2 regions of the Chryseobacterium sp. 22532 genome follow, and region 2 is predicted to be linked to the other one. Evidence: riboswitches for the same ligand, from Rfam matches in the RefSeq annotation. Region 2 holds a riboswitch; the other holds the start of a gene.

Region 1 (8,177 bases), on a different contig from region 2:
TATTCTGTGCCACTTCATCCAGGTTTTTTTTCTCACCACTTCCGGTAGGGAATTCTACCTTTAAGCTGTTGCCATAATAAAAATGAAAACGCTGTAAACTTTCCACGATCAGGAAATTGATTGGAAACCAGATAGGTCCTCTCCAGTTACTGTTGCCACCGAACATCCGGCTGTCACTTTCTGCAGGCGTATAATACACTACATTTTCCGTCCCGTGAACTGAGAATACAAACGGATTTTCCTCATATACTTTTGACATGGCACGGATCCCATAGGAGCTCAGAAATTCGTTCTCATCAAGCATCCTTCTCAAAACCTTTGTCAGCCTGTTCTTACGCAAAATGCTCATCAGATGCTTTCTGCCTTGTCCTTCCTCGTCCCAGTGGGAAACCAGCTTCGTAAGTTCAGGTTTGTTTTTTAATACCCAGTCCATTCTTGCCTGAAAATTAGGCATTTTTTCCAGTAATTTATGATCTACAATTTCCACGGCAAACATCGGGATTAATCCTACGATGCTTCTCAATTTTAAAGAAACACTATCTCCGTTACCAAGCTGCAGCACGTCATAGAAAAAGCCGTCCTCTTCATTCCATAAACCTTCCTTGCCTTCACCCAGATTTTCCATAGCTTCTGCGATATACAGATAATGTTCAAAAAACTTGATGGCCATATCTTCGTATACCTGATAGTACTGAGCAAGCTCCATAGCAATCCGCATCATATTAAGAGCGTACATAGCCATCCAGCTTGTTCCGTCAGCCTGTTCAAGATGTTGCCCATCCTTCAGCTCCATATTACGGTCAAAAGCACCAATGTTATCCAGACCAAGGAATCCGCCGCCAAAAATATTATTACCGCTTTTATCCTTTCGATTCACCCACCATGTAAAATTCAGAAGGAGTTTCTGGAAAACCTTTTCAAGGAATAAAAGATCAGGTTTGCCATTTTGCTTTTCATCAATCTTAAAAACACGGAAGCATGACCATGCATGTACCGGTGGATTTACGTCGCTCAGGTTCCATTCATAAGCAGGAAGCTGCCCATTCGGGTGCATATACCATTCCTTTGTTAAAAGCAGAAGCTGCCCTTTGGCAAACTCTCCGTCGATGATAGAAAAAGGAACGCAGTGAAACGCCAGATCCCACGTTGCATACCAAGGGTATTCCCATTTATCAGGCATGGAAATGATATCCTTATTGTGAAGATGGTTCCATTCCGTATTTCTAACATATTCATTGAAGTTTCTGGGAGCTTCGTAGTTCGGATCGCCCTTCAGCCACTTTCCTACATTATAATGATAGAACTGTTTGTTCCAAAGAAGCCCTGCAAACGCCTGCCGTTGAACATTCCTTTCATCTTCATTCGTCGTTTCGCTCTGAATCTCATTGTAGAACTCATCCGTCTCGGCAATTCTGGTATTGAAGATCTCATCAAATTGATCAAAAGGTTCATCTGTTTCATCGGAACATAGCCTGAAATCAAAAATTTTGGACTGTCCCGCTCCAATCATTTCATCAATAATAAAAGATGCTTTGGTACCCCTTTTTTCAGGATTTACCGTATTACTTCCATAAATGATATGATCATTTATTCCATCTTTAAAATAGGTGTTTCCCGGATAAGGAGCTCCATATAATTTTGGGGTATTGGTTTCATTTTCACAGAAAGCACTTTTAGCCGCAAGATTTCTTGAATAGAGTTTTTTGATCGAAATGCTGTCATGATTAATATCAATACATCCGTCATAGGAAGCATTCATTTGGCCCTTATATGTATTGTAACCCCATTTCCAGTTATTTCGGAACCAGGCAGTTGGAGCTATAACGATGGGAGCATCCTGCCGGCTTCTGTTGTGAACTGTTACTCTTGCAAGAATATCATTGTGGTCTCCCTTACAATATTCAATGAAAATATCGAAATATTCATCGTTATTAAAAATTCCCGTATCAAATATCTCATATTCAGGTTCCTTTTTGCTTCTCCTGCCATTTTCAGCAACAAGATCATCGTAAGGAAATGCATTGATCGGATATTTATACACCATTTTCATATAGCTGTGGGTAGGTGTATTATCTAAGTAATAAAAGAGTTCTTTGATATCCTCTCCGTGATTACCCTGAGGATTGCTTAAACCAAAAAAGCGCTCTTTTACAATTTTATCTTTTTTGTTCCAAAAGGAAAAGGCAAAACAGAAAATCTGCTTTACATCGGAGATTCCAGCGATCCCTTCTTCGCCCCATCGGTAGGCATAACTTTCTGCATTATTATGGTTGGCGTAATGCCAGGCATTTCCGTTCGGGCTGTAGTCTTCGCGTACATTTCCCCATTGCCGGTTGCTGACGTATGGACCCCAGTTTTTCCATTTAGAATCTTGTAATCTTTCTTTTTCAACAGTCATATTTCATCACTTTTCAAGTACGAAGTTAGTTTTTTTGAAAAATAATTCCAATTCCTTCCACCTGAAGAATTATTAACATAGCCTTGAAACACTTATTATTACACGGTTTTTTAATATTAAATATTTTTTCTTTTAAAATTTAAAAGAAAAGACTTATCTTTGCCGAGCGTTCATTCAAATATTGAAAATGTTATCAAGAAAGGTTGAGGGATTAGACCCTATGAAACCTTAGCAACCCTTTGTGCAAGCAGAGAAGGTGCTACGTTCTACCAATTTATTTTGGACAGATAACTTACTGAAGTTCTTTTCAGCCATTCCTGTGGCATTTTCAATTGTATTAAAATAATAGAATTGAAAACAGAACTAAACTATATTAATCTTTCGTATCGTACCTTTTCCCAGAAGGAATACCATATCCCGTTGACTTATCAGATCTTCGGGAAAGACCTGTTTACAGCACCTGTTATATTGGTAAATCATGCTTTAACCGGAAATTCAAATGTTTCCGGTGAAAAAGGATGGTGGAAAAAGCTGATCGGTGAAAATCAGGTTATTGATACAACTCAATATACCGTTCTGTGTTTCAATATTCCCGGAAACGGATATGATCATTTTTTAATTGACGAATACGAAGACTTCACGCCTTCAGATATTGCAGAAATATTCCTGAAAGGCCTTGAAGCTTTACATATCAAAAACCTATATGCCATTATCGGAGGTTCACTCGGAGGAGGGATTGCGTGGGAAATGCTTGCCAAGCAACCACAGTTGGCAGAAATCTTTATTCCTATTGCCTGCGATTTCAAAACCCATGACTGGCTTCATGCACAATGCCTGGTTCAGAAATTTCTGCTCAACGGAAATGATGAGCCCCTGCAAAAAGCAAGAATTCATGCTATGCTGTGTTACAGAACACCTCAGTCCTTAAATGACAGATTTCAAAATAGATACGATCAAAAAAATCAGCGGTTAGAGTCCGAAGATTGGTTGGTTTATCACGGAAATTCATTAAACGAAAGGTTTAGTTTAAAATCCTATAAGCTGATGAATCACTTGCTGATGAATATGAACACTGAAGAAGAGCAGTTAACAAAAATCAGTGCCCGAATGCACTTAATTGCAGTAGATACAGATTTATTTTTTCCCGCTTCAGAAATTCGAATGTGCTTTGAGCAGCTGAAAGAGAAAAAGAAAGAGGTTTTCTATCATGAAATACAGTCAATTCACGGGCATGATGCCTTCCTAATGGAATACGAACAATTAAATACTATCATAAAAAATATTTTGTAGAATGAGAAATGCTAACGAAATAAAGTTTTTAAAGAACAGATCAATCATCAAATTTGAAGGTGAAGATTTCCTGGGCGAAATCGGGATCGACGGAAGAATTTTTAAAGCGCTTACTTTGGCGCGCATCAGTGTAGGAGTGATCTCCCAACAGGCTATTGAAAACGGAATATCTATTCTGGTAAATGAGGACGATGCAGAAAAAGCAGTGACCTGCCTGATCGATGAGTTTGAAGCAGAAAGAAAATCAGGAAAGGTTTCACAAATTTACAGCATCAATAATGTTTCCGTACTAGGATTTGTGGCGGAAGATTTCAATAAAGTACTTGCAGAATTAGCCAGAAATAATGTCTTTCCACTTCTTCTCAACCAGGTTGCGGCCGAAAAGAGAGTGAATATTGTCGTTACCTCTTCCCAGGATGAGAAAACGAAGAATATCATTGAATCCGAAATTTTCAAAAAGCCTAAAACCGTTCACTTGGCGATCATTGGTCACGGAAATGTAGGGAAGACTTTAATAGAGCAGGTTTTACAGTCTTCTGAAGAAATCAAAAGACGTAAAAAGATAGATCTTAAAGTGGTTGCAGTAGCCAATTCAAGAAAAATTGCATTCAATAAAAAAGGTTTTAATACAAACTGGAATGATGAGGTTTTAACAGCAGAACATCCATCAAATGTTGAGGAATTAATCAACTTCTCAAAAGAAAACCAGCTGGAAAACCTGATCGTGGTAGATAATACGGCAAGCAAAGATTTTGTGAAAAATTACCATGCACTGGCTGAAAACGGCTTTGACTTGGTTTCATCCAACAAAATTTTCAATACTCTTCCAATAGAAGAATACCGTAAACTAAGATATACGTTGAGCAAAAATAACAGACGTTATCTCTATGAAACCAATGTAGGAGCAGGCCTTCCATTGATTGATACCATAAAACTATTACACCTTTCAGGAGAAAATATTACAAGAATAAAAGGAGTATTCTCCGGATCATTGAGCTATATTTTTAATAATTTCTCTGTGAGAAACGATAAATTCTCAACCATTATTGGAGAAGCGATGGAAAAAGGATATACAGAACCTGATCCGCGTGAAGACCTTTCCGGAAATGATGTCGCAAGGAAACTTCTGATTCTGGCCAGGGAATTAGATTTGATCAATGAATTCCAGGATATCAATATTCAAAATTTAATTCCTGAAAACCTTTTGTCCGTAGATAAAAACGAATTTATCTCAAGACTGAATGAGCTGGATGAAGAATATCGGAAAATTAAAGAGGGCCAGGAGCCAGGACATGTGCTTCGTTATGTGGGCGATCTTCATGGCGATCTTCAGAAAGACAAAGGTCAGCTTGATGTAAAATTGGTTTCTGTACCGGGTACCTCTGCATTAGGTCAGCTGAAAGGTTCAGATTCTATTTTTGAGATCTATACAGAAAGCTATGGCGAAAACCCAATCGTGATCATGGGAGCCGGAGCCGGAGCCCAGGTAACAGCAAGAGGAGTTTTTGGAGATATTTTAAGAGTAAGTGAAACGAAATAATAATTTAATATAACAATTTAACAATGTACTAATTTACCAATGATCTCATTGTTACATTGTTAAACTGATACATTGCTACATTTTAAAACTATATGGAAAATTTTGAAACATCAGCGATAAGAACCCAGACTGAAAGAACCCAGTTTGATGAACATACAACACCATTATATCTTACATCCAGTTTTATATTTCAGGATGCAGAAGATATGAGAGCAAGCTTCGCTGAAGAAAAACCTAAAAACCTGTACAGCCGTTTTTCAAACCCGAATGTGACAGAGTTCACTGATAAGATTGCAATAATGGAAGGCGCAGAAGCCGGATATGCATTTGCAACAGGAATGGCTGCCATTTATTCAACATTTGCGGCTTTATTGAATGCCGGTGATCATATTGTCAGCTGCCAGTCGGTGTTCGGATCTACACATACCTTGTTTACCAAGTATTTCCCGAAATGGAATATCGAAACCACTTATTTTAAAGCTGGAGATGCGGAAAATGTAGAGCAGTATATTAAGCCTAATACAAAAATTTTGTATCTCGAAACTCCAACCAATCCGGCTATTGAGATTCTGGATCTTGAGTTTTTTGGCCAGATTGCAAAAAAACATAATCTAATCTTTATTGTAGATAACTGCTTTGCAACGCCTTATCTGCAACAGCCCATTAAATACGGGGCAGATGTTGTTGTACACTCTGCAACAAAACTTATTGACGGCCAGGGAAGAGTATTAGGTGGAGTAGCTGTAGGAAAAGCCGACCTTATAAGAGAGATTTATCTTTTTGCAAGAAATACCGGACCGGCGATGTCACCTTTCAATGCGTGGGTATTGTCAAAAAGTCTTGAAACATTGGCTATCCGTGTTGAAAAACATTGTGAGAATGCCTTGAAGGTGGCTGAGTTTTTAGAGAGTCATCCCAATGTAGAGCTTGTAAAATATCCTTTCCTGAAATCCCATCCAAGTTATGAAATTGCTAAAAAACAGATGAAGTTGGGTGGAAATATCGTAGCTTTTGAAATTAAAGGCGGAATAGAAGGAGGAAGAAACTTTCTGGATAAAATAAAATTGTGCTCGCTTTCTGCCAATTTAGGAGATACAAGAACGATTGTAACCCATCCGGCATCAACTACCCATTCAAAACTGACCGATGAGGAAAGAAACGAAGTAGGTATTACCGCAGGTCTGGTACGCTGTTCGGTAGGTCTTGAGCATGTGGATGATATCATAGCAGATTTAAAGCAGGCCCTGGATTAATTCAATATCTGTTTAATGAAATAACTTAAATGGCTTCAGCCAAAATTTATACAATGAAAAATTCAGAACAACTATACCAGGCAATATCCGAGAGAATATTAATTCTTGACGGCGCCATGGGAACCATGCTTCAGCGTTACAAGTTTGAAGAAGAAGATTATCGTGGCGAACGTTTCAAAGACTGGGAACATCCGGTAAAAGGAAATAACGATCTGCTTTCTTTGACTCAGCCTCAGGCAATTGAAGAAGTTCACAAAAAATATCTGGAAGCAGGAGCTGATATTATCGAAACCAACACTTTCTCAGGAACAACAATCGCTATGGCAGATTATCATATGGAAGAATTGGTGTACGAACTGAATTACGAATCAGCAAAAATCGCAAGAAAAGCCTGTGATGAGTTTACCGCTAAGAATCCCGACAAACCAAGATTTGTAGCAGGGTCAATTGGTCCAACCAACAGAACGGCAAGCTTAAGTCCGGATGTAAATGATCCGGGATACAGAGCAATCACTTTTGAGGGATTAAGACTAGCCTACAAACAACAGTGCGAAGCTTTGCTTGATGGTGGTTCGGACATTCTTCTGGTAGAAACCATCTTCGATACCCTGAATGCAAAAGCAGCTCTTTTCGCGATTGATGAGATTCAGGAAGAAAGGAATATAAAAATTCCAATCATGGTTTCCGGTACCATTACAGATGCTTCAGGAAGAACTTTGAGTGGACAGACGGCAGAAGCATTCCTGATCTCAGTATCACATTTAAATTTGCTGAGTGTAGGTTTCAACTGTGCCCTTGGTGCTGATCAGCTGACGCCGTATCTGGAAACATTAGCCCATAATTCAGAATTTTATGTTTCAGCCTATCCGAATGCCGGACTTCCGAATGCTTTCGGAAAATATGATGAGACACCAGAAGATATGGCAAGACAGATTAAAGAATATGTAGAGAAAGGATTGATCAATATTATAGGCGGATGCTGCGGAACCACGCCGGACCACATCAAAGCCATTGCAGATCTGGTAGCAGAATATGCTCCAAGAAAATTGAAAAAATTTGCATGATTTAATAGATTTTTTTAATTAAAATATGGAGTAAGTGCTTGATTATAAATGTTATCTTTAAATGAGTCACAAAATTTAACATTATGGAAAAGCCAAGTTACTTGAAAAATTCAGAGGATATAAGACTTTTTAATGAACTGAGAAAGAAAGTGAATCAGCGTTTAGAACAAATTCCCGAAAACAGGGACATCTATATTCAGATCAAAGCAGTTATCCTGCCTTTGGTCTATTTTGCGTTGTATTTCTTTGCTTTATTTAATGTTGACAAACCCTGGATATATATCGGAAGCTTTGTTTTAATGGGAATCTCCTTGGTACTCATTTATTTAAACCTGATCCATGAAGCAGCTCACAATAACATTTATAAAAGTAAAAGACTGAACTCGCTGGTACTGCATATTTTTGACTTTGTAGGAGCGAATTCATACATCTGGAAAAAGAGGCATATTGCCAGTCATCATGCCTACCCGAATGTGGATGGATGGGATACGGATATAGAGCAGAGCGGTCTGCTTTTAATAGTTCCATGGGTTAAGGCAAAAGGTGTGCAGAAATTCCAGCACAGGTTTTTCTTCCTGGTATACCCTCTTTACCTGTTCAATTGGATGTTTATCAGGGATTTCAGGGATTTT
Region 2 (8,177 bases):
CTGACCGCAACGGATACTAACTCATACTCTAAAAAAGAGACATTCATCTTACAACTCCCAAGAAATGTCGTTTCTGAGGCAATTCCAGGCTGGATAAAGCAGGGAATTAATTATAGCCCTACAGATAATACAAAAGTAGGTCTTGCTCTTTATGCACCTTATAAAAACTTTGTTCATGTCATCGGAAGCTTTAATAACTGGACTGTGAATGACACTTATTTAATGAAGCGGGATACTGCAAATCCTGATCTTTACTGGATTGAACTGACCGGATTGACTCCACAACAGTTATATACTTTCCAGTACAGAACGAATGATCTGAGAAAAATAGCGGATCCTTATTCACCGCAGATCTTGTCTTCTTATGATGATCAGTGGATTTCGGCATCTACTTATCCAAATCTGCCTGCATTTCCGGTAGGTCAGGATTTTGAAGTTTCAATGTTCAAAACAGGCCAGGCACCTTACAATTGGCAGGTTATGAACTTTCAGAGGCCCAGTAAAGAAAATCTGGTTGTGTATGAACTGTTGCTAAGAGATTTTACTCAGGAAAAAAATTGGCAGTCACTAATCAACAAGATAACATATTTAAAGAACCTAAATATCAATGCTATTGAGCTTCTCCCTATTATGGAGTTTGATGGTAATCTTTCATGGGGATATAATCCGTCTTTTCATTATGCTTTAGATAAGGCCTATGGCACTCCGGAAAAATTCAAAGAATTTGTAGACATTTGCCATCAAAATGGGATTGCAATAATTCTGGATGTTGCTTTTAACCATGCAACGGGGCGGTCCTCATTGGTAAGACTCTGGAATATTGATCCGGATGGTGATGGCTATGGTGATGTTGCAGCCAATAATCCTTACTTCAATCAGGTGCCAAAGCATTCTTATAATGTTTTCCATGATTTCAATCATTCAAGTGCAGCAACTAAATATTATGTCGAAAGGACTTTACAGCAATGGCTGACTGAATATAAAATTGATGGATTCCGTTGGGACCTGACAAAAGGGTTTACCCAAAACTGTTCTGCAAATGATGAAGCCTGTACTAATGCATATCAGCAAGACAGGGTAGATGTTCTTAAATACTATGCTGATAAACAATGGGGTATTGATCCGAATTCCTATATGATCTTCGAACATTTGGGAACCGATGCAGAAGAGCAACAGTGGGCCAACTATAGAATTGCCGAAGGAAAAGGGGTAATGCTTTGGAATAAGCAGACTGAGCCTTACAACCAAAACACAATGGGCTATAAGGAAAACAGTAACTATGACAGAATGAACCACAGTCTTCATGGGTTTACCAATATGCATGCTGTAGGATATGGGGAAAGTCATGATGAAGAAAGATTAATGTTTAAAAACCTTGCGTATGGTGCGGTTAATGGAAGTTACAACGTTACCAATCTGAACACTGCTCTTGAAAGAATGAAAACTTTCGGAGCAACATTCTTTACCATTCCAGGCCCGAAAATGATCTGGCAGTTTGGTGAATTGGGCTATGAATTCAGCATCAACCGATGTGCAGACGGTACAATCAGCAGCGGATGCCGTACAGATGAAAAACCTGTTGCCTTTAATTTAGGATATGATACCAACGCCAACAGAAAAGCAGTGTATGATACCTGGGCTAAAATTATCAATATCAGAAATACCTATCCGGTTTTCAAATCCAAAACATATACTGTAGAGTCTAACAATCTTACCAACGATCCTGAAGGCCTGATCACCAGAATTTATGTATATGACAATTCAATAGCGGGAATGAAGAATGTGGTAGTTTTGGCGAATTATACCACTGCAGCTCAAAATGTTGTTCCTTACTTCCCTTATACAGGACAATGGCAGAACCTGATGGATAACTCTGTTTCTAATATTGCTTCTACAACAGCTCCTATTACCTTACAACCGGGAGAGTTCAGAATTTTTGGAAATTACGCAGGGGCACTGTCAGCATCTGATGTAAATGCTGCGAATAAACTCTCGCTTCAGATTGCAGATAATCCTGTGAAAAACGGTGTAGCAAAATTAATATATCACAAAGCCAAAAACGGAGAGATTGTTATTTTTGATATGAGCGGTAAAAAAATAGATTCAATTAAATTGAATACCGAAAACGGAACTTATGAATTGAAAGCGAATTACCCGCCGGGAACCTATTTGGTTCACCTGCAGTCTGAAACAGGCACTGCCATTCAGAAGATGATTATTAAATAACAAAAGAGGGACGATAAACATCGTCCCTCTTTTTTATAAAACACTACAGAATATATAAATCTAATTTTTGCCAATTAAAAATATTAGTCTACTTTTGCAGTAGATTTATCAAGAAAGGTGGAGGGATTTGGCCCTATGAAACCTTAGCAACCTGCACGACTCTAAAAAGTGTAAAGGTGCTAATTCCAACCCAGTTTGGGGAAGATGAGAAAAGTCAATATTCTGACAACAATTCCATTTCTTGAAGTCTTTTATAGCTGCGGATGAGGTCCGTGGGGAATATTTATGATTAATTTATAAGGACAAAGATGAAAAAGTTAAGCCTGTCTGTTATACTCCTGGGAGCTGTTTTGGTGAACGCACAGGAACAGGAAAAAGGAAATCAGATCGAAGATATAATTATCGTAGGAAACCGCAATACGAAAAGGACAAAACTGGAAACACCGGTTCCCGTAGATGTTATCAATATAGAAAAGCTGCAGAAATCTGCACCACAGACTACGGTTCAGGATCTGCTGAATTATGTGATTCCATCATTTAATTCTGTAAGGCAGTCAGCTTCTGACGGGACAGAACATATTGATCCCGTAACCTTGAGAGGAATGGGGCCGGATCAGGTTTTGGTACTCATCAATGGGAAAAGAAGACACACCACTTCACTGGTCAATTATCAGAATACCGTTGGAAATGGCTCTGTAGGAACAGATCTCAGTACAATTCCGATAATCGCTATTGACAGGATAGAAGTGTTAAGAGACGGTGCAGCAGCACAATACGGTTCTGATGCCATTGCAGGAGTAGTCAATATTATTCTTAAGAAAGATATAGGAGCATCAGCTTCAGCATCCTATGGAATTAGCGGAAGAAATGATGGTGAAACCTATCAGGCCGGAATCAATTACGGATCTTCTCTTGGGAAAAAGGAAAGTTATATAAACCTTTCATTGCAATTGAGCCACAGAGGAAAGACCACAAGAACCCAAAATCATGATCTGGACATTTTCGGAGATAATTTTGCCTATGAATTTGCTAATGATCCTATCGCGGCCAGAGCTGCTGATGATCAGATTATTAGAGAACGAGGCCTCACCAGGGATGACTTTAATTTTCAGATCGGGGATGCACAAATCAGGCAGGCCCAGTTGTTTTTTAATTCTGAATACCCTTTAAGTGAAAGCTTTAAGCTGTATTCCTTTGGGGGTTTCAGCATTAAAGAAGGAAAAGGCTTCGGTTTCAGAAGGCTTCCCGGAGAAAAAGATAATGTAGTTTCTTCTATCTATCCAAACGGATTTCAGGCTTCTTTGAACTCGCAGGTTTACGACTTTTCTTATGCTGTAGGAGCAAAATATAATGTTAACAACTGGTTGCTTGATGTAAGTAATACTTTCGGAAGCAATACTTTCAATTATAATGTAGACAATACCAATAATGCATCTTTAGGGGCGAAATCTCCAACGAGCTTTTATGCAGGAGCGCACAGCTTTCTTCAGAATACGGTGAATCTTGATGTTTCTAAAAATCTGAATCAGTTTAATATAGCATTTGGGGGAGAATTCCGTTTTGAGCAGTACGAGATCAAACCGGGAGATGAAGCTTCCTACACCCGGTATGATACCAATGGAAATCCTGCGGTTCCCGGATCTATCGTGGAGGGGAATGGCGGCTCACAATCATTTATCGGTTTTTCTCCGGACAATGCTTTAAAGAAATCCAGGAATTCAACAGCCGTATATGCTGATGTTTCTTATGATATCGCTAAAAAATTGAACATAGATCTGGCAGGAAGATTTGAAAATTATTCGGATTTTGGAAATACGCTGAATGGAAAACTGGCCGTGAGGTATGAATTTGTAAAAGATTATGCAATACGGGCATCAGTAGGAACTGGCTTCAGGGCTCCATCGCTTCAGCAGCAGTATTTTAATAATTCCTATGCCGACATCTCCACTTCAGGATCGGGAATTGTCACCAAAGGGATTTTCAGGAATGACAGTGATGCAGCCAGAGCGCTTGGATTTGATCAATTAAAACAGGAAACATCAGTCAATGCCAGTGCAGGCCTTACCCTGAAACCTGCCAACAGGCTGTTTGTAACAGTAGATGGATATTGGATCAGAGTAAAAGACCGAATAGTGATCACCAGTAATATCGAAGATCCGAGACTGGCCCAGTACGACGTAGAAAGCGGAAGATTCTTTGCTAATGCAGTAGACACAGAAACAAAGGGAGTAGATGTTGTTATCACTTATGATTGGAAACTGGGCGGAGGAAATTTAAATATCAATCTGGCAGGAAATTATACAGAAACCAAGATCACAGATTTCCATTTTCCTGAAAACCTTGTGCCTTCACAGGATGAATATTTCGGTCCTGACCAGATCAATATCATCGAAACACTTTCTCCTAAGACAAAAGCTTCCTTAGGATTGAATTATGCAATTGGAAAATTCAATTTTATGGTAAGAAATACGTATTTTGGCCAGGTCATAAGAGATGGCTACCCATTTGGAAAAGTTCAGAAGTTCTCTCCTAAAGTGGTTACAGATGTGAGTGTAGGCTATGATATAACGAAAAATATTAATCTTACCATAGGAGCCAATAATGCCTTTGATGTGTTTCCGGACCTTCAGATCTATGAAAATTCATACTATGGCGTGTTTAAATATGCGCCGGTCCAGATGGGAACGCTGGGGAGTTATTTCTTCGGAAGACTTAATTTTAATTTTTAACTGCTAAATGAGTACTGCTACACATCAGATTGGCTGGAAAACGGCTGCCGCAATTGTTGTCTCTAATATGATCGGGACAGGAATATTCACCACGTTAGGCTTTCAGCTGTCTGATATTACCAACACCTACAGTATTTTCCTGTTGTGGATCATCGGCGGAATCCTAGCCCTGTTCGGAGCGTTTTGCTATGCCGAGCTGGGATCTTATTTTAAAGGAAACGGCGGAGATTATATTTATCTTAAAGAAACCTATCATCCGGTATTTGGCTATCTGGTGAGCTGGATCTCTCTGATCATCGGGTTTTCTGCACCAGTTGCTTTGGCTGCGCTTGCAATGTCCAAATACCTTTCAGCGTTTAATTATACTTTTGGAAACGGCTTTGCCATAGGCTTCATTTTTCTTGTGGCAGCGAGCTTATCGTTCAGCCTTAAAACATCAAGCAGGTTTCATAATTTTTTTACCTTTATCAAAATTGCTTTTATCATTATACTGGTGATTCTTGGCGTTGTGCTTTCAGGACCTGAGATAGGAAACAGCCTGAAATTCACTGACAGCTGGCAGAACGAGATTGTGCTTCCAGCTTTTGCTACATCCCTGGTTTTTGTTACCTATTCCTATACCGGCTGGAATTCTGCTTCTTACATTGCAGGAGAAATAAAAGACGTTCAGAGAAATCTTCCTAAAGCTTTAATTGTGGGAACTGTTTTTGTCACAGTAAGTTATCTGCTGGTTAATTTTATCATGCTGAAACATGCGCCTGTAAGCCAGCTGGCAGGGAAAGAAGATGTCATGGGGGAAGCCGCAGGGAATATGCTAGGCAGCGGTTTTGGCAAAATCGTCAATGTTTTTATTGCCTTACAGCTGATTGCTACCATCAGTGGCTATTTATGGGTAGGCTCAAGACTTACACAGGCTTTTGCGAAAGAAAACCATTTGTGGAGATCACTTGCTGTCAATAATAAAAAAGGAATTCCCGTAAGGGCTATTTTTGCTCATGCAGTGATTGCTTCAGTGATCATTCTGACAGGAAGTTTTAAAGAGATCTTTGTGTATACCGCTTTTATTCTTCAGCTGTTTGCCAGCCTTTCTATTTCGACGGTTTTCTTTCTTAAAAAAGACCAGCGGAAAATATTTAAATCCAATATATTTTACATTTTTCCTGCAGTTTTTCTGCTTTTCAGTATGTATATCCTCTACTTTACACTCATCCATAATCCTAAAGAAAGCATTATAGGACTTGGAATTGTAGCCTTTGGACTGATTTTATATGTAATTGATAGGAAATTTTTTAAAAAACCTTGACAGGGTAAATATTCTGTTTATTCTAAAAAACACCATAAATCCTAATGATTCAAAAAATTATGTGAATCTGGCAGGTCAAAGGAATTTTAATTTGAATTAATAAATTCTTATCTTTGCACTCTCAAAAATTGCAGAATGTCTAAATCATTAATTCCAAAACTAGAAGCTATTAAACAAAGATATAATGAGGTTGCCGACCTTATTATACAGCCTGATATCATTTCAGATCAAAAAAAATATTCTTCTCTGAATAAAGAATACAGTGATTTAGGAAAGATTGTAAAAGTTTACGACCAGTATAAAGGTGCCCTGGATACGATTGAAGAATCTGATGAGATCATCGCCGACGGTTCAGACAGAGATCTTGTAGACCTTGCGAAAGAGGAAAAAATGGAAGCTCAGGCTAAAATACCCGGCCTGGAAGAAGAATTAAAAGTTCTTTTGATTCCTAAAGATCCTGCAGATGATAAAAACATCATTGTAGAATTACGTGCCGGAACAGGAGGTGATGAAGCGGCTATTTTTGTGGAAGATATCTACAGAATGTATAGCATGTACTTCAAAACAAAAGGATGGAGACATGAAGTGACGGATTCTAACGAAGCAGCAAAAGGCTACAAAGAACTCATCATGAAAGTAGAAGGGGAAGGTGTTTACGGAATCATGAAATTCGAGTCCGGAGTTCACCGTGTACAGCGTGTTCCCGAAACTGAATCTCAGGGAAGAGTTCATACTTCTGCCATCACCATTGCAGTGCTTCCGGAAGCTGAAGAAGTGGATGTGGAGATCAACCCTGCAGATATCGAAATGCAGACATCCCGTTCAGGAGGTGCCGGTGGACAGAACGTTAACAAAGTAGAGACTAAGGTACAGCTTACTCACAAGCCTTCAGGTTTAGTGGTTGTATGTCAGCAGGCCCGTTCTCAGCTGGCAAACCGTGAGCTCGCAATGGAAATGCTTCGTGCGAAACTATATGATATTAAACTTCAGGAAGTTCAGGGAGATATTGCTGCACAGAGAAAAACAATGGTTTCTACGGGAGACCGTTCCGCAAAGATTAAAACTTACAACTACCCTCAGGGGAGAGTGACAGATCATAGAATCAATAAATCTATGTATAACCTCGATGCTTATATGAACGGAGATATTTCTGAAATGATAGATGCAGTCATCATGGCGGAAAATGCAGAGAAGATGAAGGGAGAAGAAGAAAATTATTAAAAATAAATTATAAATCAGGCTCTTGAAATCCAGGAGCTTTTTTTTGCTGTATATTCATTCAAAAAAACATTGAATTAAAACAAAATAATATGAACAATTTTAAGGTCATTATATTCATGATGCTGGCATTGTTAAGTCAAAATCTGCTGGCTCAGACAGAAGTGAAGAAACCTTCTGAAGTCTTTGAAATGTATTTTGGAACTTTCGTTAAAAACGATGATGCTGTACTTTCTAAGCTGAATGATTATTTAAGACCTACCGTAGAAGGAGAAAATGCTTATCAGGTAGATTTTAAAACCGTTTCCAGGGATATGATGAAAGAAACCACCGACAACTTTTTATCTGCTTTTTCCAAAACCACGGCAGATGCCTGCAGAAAAGAAGCCGAAGATTATTTCACTGCTATGATGGAAAATTTTAAAAATGGAAAACTTTCCGTTAAAGACGTAAAAATTGTCCAGAATGAATATATAGAGGATCAGAAAATTGCTGAGGTTAATTATTCAGTCAGCTTCAAGGTTCCGGCTAAATTTTCTGATATTCCAACAGGGGATATGAAAAACGTTAAGCCTGAAGACCTTAAAAAATACCTTGTTCAAAGTGTACAGGCTTTTAAAAATGCTGATAAAACAGTGATAACGGAGCAAAAGTTCAGTTTGTACCAGCTAAACGAAGGTGGAAAAACATACTACTGGAAC

Evidence for each region. A riboswitch is a leader RNA that binds a small molecule or an ion and turns the genes downstream of it on or off. The one in region 2 is predicted to bind S-adenosylmethionine.
Region 1: linked by a shared signal. The riboswitch ahead of ACTJIV_RS03635 (alpha/beta fold hydrolase) and the one ahead of ACTJIV_RS18830 (TonB-dependent receptor plug domain-containing protein) in region 2 are both predicted to bind S-adenosylmethionine.

What each region holds. Positions count from the first base shown of each region.
Region 1 is NZ_JBQENJ010000001.1:759,973-768,149, forward strand. Features, by position in the region: gene ACTJIV_RS03630 (MGH1-like glycoside hydrolase domain-containing protein) at 1-2,398, opposite strand, end outside; SAM riboswitch class I at 2,586-2,692, shown strand; gene ACTJIV_RS03635 (alpha/beta fold hydrolase) at 2,750-3,688, shown strand; gene ACTJIV_RS03640 (ACT domain-containing protein) at 3,690-5,228, shown strand; gene ACTJIV_RS03645 (O-succinylhomoserine sulfhydrylase) at 5,321-6,481, shown strand; gene ACTJIV_RS03650 (homocysteine S-methyltransferase family protein) at 6,535-7,545, shown strand; gene ACTJIV_RS03655 (fatty acid desaturase family protein) at 7,629-8,177, shown strand, end outside.
Region 2 is NZ_JBQENJ010000007.1:172,628-180,804, reverse strand. Features, by position in the region: gene ACTJIV_RS18835 (alpha-amylase family glycosyl hydrolase) at 1-2,226, shown strand, start outside; SAM riboswitch class I at 2,329-2,437, shown strand; gene ACTJIV_RS18830 (TonB-dependent receptor plug domain-containing protein) at 2,535-4,955, shown strand; gene ACTJIV_RS18825 (APC family permease) at 4,963-6,258, shown strand; gene prfA (peptide chain release factor 1) at 6,394-7,479, shown strand; gene ACTJIV_RS18815 (hypothetical protein) at 7,569-8,177, shown strand, end outside.